DNA from 3 places in the Streptomyces sp. NPDC085866 genome. Region 3 is predicted to be linked to each of the others. Evidence: riboswitches for the same ligand, from Rfam matches in the RefSeq annotation. Region 3 holds a riboswitch; each other region holds the start of a gene.

Region 1 (2,258 bases), on a different contig from region 3:
TCGGAGTGCCAGGTCTCCAGGTACACCGCGGCAGCGCCCTTGCGCCGGCCGCCCTGGTTCACGGCGGCCACCGAGGCGTCCAGGGTCTTCAGGAACGGGACGATGCCGTTGGAGTGCCCGTTGGTGCCGCGGATCAGCGAACCGCGGCTGCGGATGCGGGAGTACGACAGACCGATGCCGCCGGCGTGCTTGGAGAGGCGGGCGACCTGGTGGTAGCGGTCGTAGATGGAGTCCAGCTCGTCCAGCGGGGAGTCGAGGAGGTAGCAGGACGACATCTGGGGGTGCCGTGTGCCGGAGTTGAAGAGCGTGGGGGAGGAGGGCAGGTAGTCGAGGCGGCTCATGAGCCCGTAGAGCGCGGCGACTTCGTCGACGGAACGGGTCGTGTCGTCCTCGGCGAGACCCGCGGCGACGCGCAGCATGAAGTGCTGGGGCGTCTCGATCACCTTGCGGGTGAGGGGGTGGCGCAGCAGGTAGCGGCTGTGCAGGGTGCGCAGGCCGAAGTAGCCGAAGCGGTCGTCGCCGTCCGCGTCGATCAGCGTGTCGAGACGCGCGGCGTGCAGTCGTACGAACTCCGCCGTGCGGTCGGCGACCAGGCCCTCGCGGTGGCCCACGGCGACGGACTCGGTGAAGGACGTCACGCCCTGCGAGGCGGCCTCGGCGCGGATCGAGATGGTCAGCAGCCGGGCGGCCAGCCGGGAGTAGGCGGGGTCGTCGGAGATGAGGCCGGCGGCCGCCTCCGTGGCCAGCTCGCGCAACTCCGCCTCGTCGGCCCGGGCGGACCGGCCCCGCAGTGCGGCCGCGGCGACCCGTCCGGGGTCGGCGTCGGGGAGGTCGACGGTCAGCTCGGTCAGGGTCCGCAGCAGCGCGGCACCGGGACCGTCGGTCTCCACCGGAGCTGCGGTCGCCTGGACGGCTGAAGCCGGGTCGGCTGGCGCGATGGTCACGTGGGGCTCTCCCTCGCTCGGCACAGGGCCTGGCGGAGGGCAGGGGGCAGCACGAGCGCGCACGGCGTCGCGTCCACCGACCCACTCCACGAGGCCCGGACGTCTGAAGACACCCGGACCGGACGGCCGGGCGCGCGCTGTCGGCAGGTCCTCGGACTGAACAGGCGTGCGGATGCACGCAAGTACACCGTTGCGGGACAGTTCCGGATTCGCGCCGGATTCCCCTGCGGCGACAGCGAGGATGAGCATACATCTAGTGCCGGGTTGTGGTGTCACCCCCAGATGTTGTGTCTGTTGCGTGTTGTGGCGGCTTCAGAGGGTCAACAGCGGGCCGCCGTGGTGCTTGTTGTCGGCGGCCCGCTGCGGGTGGATCGTGGTTGCTCGCGCCCCTTCGGGGCGCGTTTCAGTGCCCGGCGTCCGCCGTGGCCGGCGGAAGTTCCACCTGAACTCCCGCGTCGCCCGCGTCCGCCGTGTAGTCCTCGGGGCGGGTCTCGTCGAGGCCCTCAGGGGCCTTCAGGGCCTTCAGGGCGAAGGTCAGGACCACTGTGACGGCGACGTTCAGGACGAAGGCCGTGAGGCCGATGTAGCCGATCTCGCCGATGCCCGGGATCTCCTTGGCGGAGCCGCCGAAGTGCTTCTGGGTCGGCGAGGCCACCCCGTACGCGGCGGCCGTGCCGTAGACCATGCCGACCGCCCAGCCGGCGAGCAGTGCCCAGCGGTGCAACCAGCGGGTGAACAGGCCGCCGACCAGCGCCGGGAAGGTCTGCAGGATCCAGATGCCGCCCAGCAGCTGGAAGTTGATGGCGACCGTCTTGTCCATGGTGAGGACGAAGACCAGGGCGCCGACCTTGACCAGCAGCGACACGAGCTTGGAGACCTGGGCCTCCTGCTTCGGCGTGGCGTCCGGCCTGATGAAGTCCTTGTAGATGTTGCGGGTGAAGAGGTTCGCCGCCGCGATGGACATGATGGCCGCGGGCACGAGGGCGCCGATGCCGATCGCCGCGAAGGCCACACCCGCGAACCAGTCCGGGAACATGTCCTCGAACAGCTGCGGAATCGCCAACTGCCCGTTGGTGACGTTCACTCCGGCCGCGATCGCCATGAAGCCGAGCAGCGCGAGCAGACCCAGCATCAGCGAGTACAGCGGCAGGATCGTGGTGTTGCGCCGGATCACCTCACGGCTCCTGGACGAGAGCGTCGCGGTGATCGAGTGCGGGTACATGAACAGCGCGAGCGCCGAACCGAGCGCCAGCGTGGCATACGTCCACTGGCCCGCGGGGGCCGGTACGAGCCCGCCCGCGCCTGCCTTCGTGA
Region 2 (2,258 bases), on a different contig from region 3:
CTGACCCAGCTGAACAAGGGCGGTACCACCGCCGACTTCACCGTCACGCTCAGGTACGAGGCGTCGACGGACAAGGCGATCGATGCCGTGGGCGAGGTGCGCGACGTCGCGCACTCCGACGCCCCCGAGGGCACCGAAGCCCTCGTCGGCGGCATGTCCTCGATCTACAAGGACATCGCCACGGCGGTCAACCACGACTACCGGACGGTCTTCCCCGTCGCCGCCCTCCTCATCATGGTCATCCTGGGGCTGCTGCTGCGCAGCGTGGTCGCCCCCTGGTACCTGATGGCCTCGGTGGGCCTCGGCTTCGGTGCCACCCTCGGCGCCACGGTATGGATCTTCCAGGAGGGGCAGGGACACTCCGGTCTGATGTTCATGCTCCCGGTGATCATGTATCTGTTCGTGGTCGCCATCGGCACCGACTACAACATCCTCATGATCGCCCGGCTCCGCGAGGAGGCCCGCGAGGGCCGCGAGCCCCGCGAGGCGGCCGGCATGGCGCTCCGGCACGCCGGGCCGACCGTGGCGGCGGCCGGCTTCATCCTGGCGGCGACCTTCGCCACGATGATGCTGGCGGGCAACGCGCTGCTGACGGAGATGGGTTTCGCGGTCTCCTTCGGTATCGCGGTCGCCGCCTTCGTGATGGCGATGTTCTTCACGCCGAGCCTCACCGCGCTGATCGGCCACGCGGCGTGGTGGCCGGGCCACGGGGACCAGGCGCGGGAAGCGGCGGTCGGCGCCGGATCTCCTGACGCCGGTTCGGTTCCCGGCCGGAACCGGGACACGGTCGCACCCGATCCGTCGGGCCGCCGCGGCTAGCAGCATCACGAGGACGGCGCAGGTCTGCCGGGCCGCACAGCCCGGCAGACCCGACCCGTCGTCAGCACAGCGGCCGAGGCGAGAGGAAGATCACGACGGACCACGCGGTCTTGGCCATGCACGCGCCACGCGGTACGGTCTGTCCGATATCGACGACGGCGAGACGGAAGCCGGTGGGAATCCGGCACGGTCGCGCCACTGTATGCGGAACACCCCTGGGTGTCCCGTGAGTCAGACCCGTGGCCGTCGTCATGTGCACCACCGAGATGGGACGCGAACTCCCAGAGGAGGTCCTGCCATGGCGCAGACCGTCGCCCAGCCGACAGCCACCACCCCCGCCGTTCCCGCCACGCTGCCGCTGAAGGCGATCGCTCCGTGGGCGGTCTTCTTCGGCATCCTCATGCTCGTCCTGCTGTACTTCGTCGGCGCCGAGCAGGGCGCCACCTCCGTGTTCAACGGCACGGACGTCCACGAGTGGGTGCATGACGCACGCCACCTGCTCGGCTTCCCCTGCCACTGACGCGAGGGACGCCGCTCGACCATGAACTCCGCAACCGTGAGAAACCTTCTCGTGCGAGGCATGCTCGCCGGCCTGGCCGCCGGCGTGCTCGCCCTCGTCGTCGCCTACCTCCTCGGTGAGCCGAACGTCGACAGCGCGATCAGCTTCGAGGACGCCCACTCCCACGAGCACGGGATGGAGGTCGTCTCCCGCTCCCTGCAGTCCACCCTGGGCCTCGCCACCGGTGTCCTCATCTACGGGGTCGCCTTCGGCGGGATCGCCGCGCTCGCCTTCTGCGTCGCGCTCGGCCGTGTCGGCCGCTTCAGCCCGCGGGCGACCGCGCTGCTGCTGTCCGGCTGCGCGCTGCTCGCCGTGTACGTCGTCCCGTTCCTGAAGTACCCGGCCAACCCGCCGTCGGTCGGCGAGCCCGACACCATCGGCAAGCGGACTACCCTGTACTTCCTGATGATGCTGCTCAGCGTGCTCCTGGCGGTCGCCGTCACCATCCTGGGCAAGCGCCTCGCACCCACCCTGGGCACCTGGTACGCGACCGTCGTCGCGGTCGCCGCCTTCGCCGTCGCGATCGGTCTGGCCTACGCCTTCCTCCCGGTCGTCAACGAGGTGCCGAAGGACTTCCCGGCCACCCTGCTGTGGCGGTTCCGCCTCTCCGCACTGGCCATCCAGGCCGTTCTGTGGGGCGGATTCGGCCTGCTCTTCGGCGAGTTGGCCGAGCGGCAACTGAATCCGAAGCCCGCGACCACTGCGTCCGGGCGGAGAGTTCCCGCCACGCACTGATCCCTTCAGGACACGAGAGGGCCCTTCGGAACCGTCCGGGGGCCCTCTCGCGTTCCCGGGACACCGGCGGAGGCGACGAGCGGAGGAGCCGAGTGGCCAGACAACGTCCCGAACCGCGCCACATCACTCTCGGCGGACGTGAGGC
Region 3 (2,258 bases):
CCGGGCTTGAGCAGCACGGGGTTCATCAGCGCGGTCGGCTCGACCCGGCAGGCCTGGGCCTGCATGGCCTGCGCCCGCCCGATCTCGGCGCCCTCCCGGGTCACGAACGAGTTGAGGGACATGTTCTGCGCCTTGAAGGGCGCGACCTTGACGCCCTGGCGCACCAGCCACCGGCAGATCCCGGCCGTCACGACGCTCTTGCCGGCGTCGGAGGTGGTGCCGGCGACGAGCAGACCACCGTTCACTGCCCACGTCCCTTCACGAGTCGGCGCGCGGCGACCGTGACGCCGAGCGCGAGCAGGCCGACCCGGCGGGAGAGCCGTACGGCCCGGTCGATGTCGGTGACCCGGACGGCCCGCCCGGTGTCCCCGCCCAGTACGGGCCGGTGTTCGACGCGCCCGCCGTAGGAGAGCGTCCCGCCCAGCCGCACGCCGAGGGCGCCCGCGAACGAGGCCTCGACGGGCCCGGCGTTGGGACTCGGGTGCTTGCGGGCATCCGCCCGCCAGGCGCGCACGGCACCGCGGGGGTCCGGTCCGGCCGCGGCGGCGAGTACGGCGGTCAGCCGCGCCCCCGGCCAGCCGGCGACGTCGTCGAGCCGGGCGGAGGCCCAGCCGTAGCGCCGGAAGCGGGCCGACTTGTGCCCCACCATCGCGTCCAGGGTGTTGACGGCCCGGAACCCGAGCAGCCCCGGCACCCCGCCCACCGCACCCCACACCAGCGCACCCACCACGGCGTCGGAGGTGTTCTCGGCGACGGACTCCACGACCGCCCGGGCGATCCCGTCGGCGTCGAGGGCCTGCGGATCCCGCCCGCACAGATGCGGCAGCCGCGTCCGGGCCGCCTCGACGTCCCCGGCCTCCAACGCGCGCCCCACTGTCCGCGCCTCCCGGGCGAGCGAAGTACCCCCGACCACGGCCCAGGTGGCGGCGGCGGTCAGCGCGACGGAAGCCGCGGGGGAGCGGCGCACGGCCCGCTCGGCCACGGCCCCCAGCGCGACGGCACCGCCGGCGCACACGGCGGTGTGCAGCGCACCCCAGCCGCGGTGGTCGTGCCACAGCGCGCGTTCCACGGCGGCGGCCGCCCGCCCGAACGCGGCGACCGGATGCCCGCGGCGCGGATCGCCGAGGACCAGGTCGCCGACGATGCCGGCGGCGGCGCCGTACGCGTAGAAGCGATCGGCACCCATCGGCTCAGCCGGCCGTCGGGGCAGGCAAAACCCTGTTACTGAACCTCAATCGGCAGCCGCGCATGGCGATATGTCCTCACTCAGGGTGTCCGCGCCCTGGTTCGACGAGACCGGCGGTGAGAGTTCCTGGCTCCCGGGGGATTACTTCCCCGGTGACAGTGGCGGGACCGCGCCGGATTCGCACCGGCTTCCTCTCCTGCCGCCGTACATGGCCTGGGCAGTCCACCACGCGCCCGGAAGGGCCGTCAACTTGCCTTTGACCTGGGAAGCCGGACTGTGCTGAGGCCCACATCGCCGGCATGACGGGTGGCGCAGAGCGACCGGGGCGGGGTGAATTCCGGTCCCTCGGGCGGCATTCGGGGATCCCGCTCGTCCTCACGGACCGTGACCCCCTGCGGTAGCGCGTACGTCTCATACGGGATGCAACGGTCGTGGGAGGGGACACACGGTGGCGTACGTGGGCGAGATGCCGCTGGAGGTGGCGGGACGAAAGCCGCCGCTGGTCCTCGTGGCCCCGGGCCGGGATGTGCCGGCTTCTCTGCGACCCGGGCCGAGCACCTGATCGCCGACAGGGTGGGCACGTCGGCCGCGATCAGCACGGAGGCCGGTGTCGGACGGTGGCCCCGGTCGCAGGGGATGTCGGACATCTGCTCAGGTCCGCCGAGCCGCTCTCGGCCGTGGCGGACATGCGTCCGCCCTGTCGTTCCGACTGAATCGGTGCCGACAGGGCGGACAACGGGGACTTCGGCGTCAGGGCTTCGCCACGATCAGATAGATCCCGTACGCCACCGCAGCCGCACAAGCGGCGAAGCAGACGTACGCACCAGTCACGGCCAGCGCCGCGGACCCACCCTGCGCCGTGGCCTTCTCGCGGCGCGACAGGCCGTTGATGCCGAGGGTGAACAGGGCCACCAGGCCCACCGTGAACGCGAGGCTGACGCCGAAGACGGAGCCGAGGGCCGCCCAGTCGATCTTCATGGGGATGCTTCCTTCAGTTTCCGGGCGGTCAGACTGCGGCGGCCGGCGGAGTCGCCGGAGCCGGTTCGGTGGTGACCTGAGCCGGGATCGTGGC

Evidence for each region. Region 3 has a riboswitch for cobalamin ahead of ACIF83_RS22695 (cobalamin biosynthesis protein). Riboswitches for the same ligand answer to the same signal wherever they lie in the genome.
Region 1: linked by a shared signal. The riboswitch ahead of ACIF83_RS14340 (ribonucleoside-diphosphate reductase subunit alpha) and the one ahead of ACIF83_RS22695 (cobalamin biosynthesis protein) in region 3 are both predicted to bind cobalamin.
Region 2: linked by a shared signal. The riboswitch ahead of ACIF83_RS19570 (CbtB-domain containing protein) and the one ahead of ACIF83_RS22695 (cobalamin biosynthesis protein) in region 3 are both predicted to bind cobalamin.

Annotation. Positions count from the first base shown of each region.
Region 1 is NZ_JBITSQ010000005.1:285,470-287,727, forward strand. Features, by position in the region: gene ACIF83_RS14340 (ribonucleoside-diphosphate reductase subunit alpha) at 1-944, opposite strand, end outside; cobalamin riboswitch at 1,069-1,210, opposite strand; gene mctP (monocarboxylate uptake permease MctP) at 1,348-2,258, opposite strand, start outside.
Region 2 is NZ_JBITSQ010000007.1:236,157-238,414, reverse strand. Features, by position in the region: gene ACIF83_RS19575 (MMPL family transporter) at 1-819, shown strand, start outside; cobalamin riboswitch at 939-1,081, shown strand; gene ACIF83_RS19570 (CbtB-domain containing protein) at 1,118-1,339, shown strand; gene ACIF83_RS19565 (CbtA family protein) at 1,361-2,113, shown strand; gene ACIF83_RS19560 (hypothetical protein) at 2,206-2,258, shown strand, end outside.
Region 3 is NZ_JBITSQ010000008.1:413,335-415,592, forward strand. Features, by position in the region: gene ACIF83_RS22690 (cobyric acid synthase) at 1-245, opposite strand, end outside; gene ACIF83_RS22695 (cobalamin biosynthesis protein) at 242-1,186, opposite strand; cobalamin riboswitch at 1,286-1,429, opposite strand; gene ACIF83_RS22700 (hypothetical protein) at 1,937-2,164, opposite strand; gene ACIF83_RS22705 (anion permease) at 2,193-2,258, opposite strand, start outside.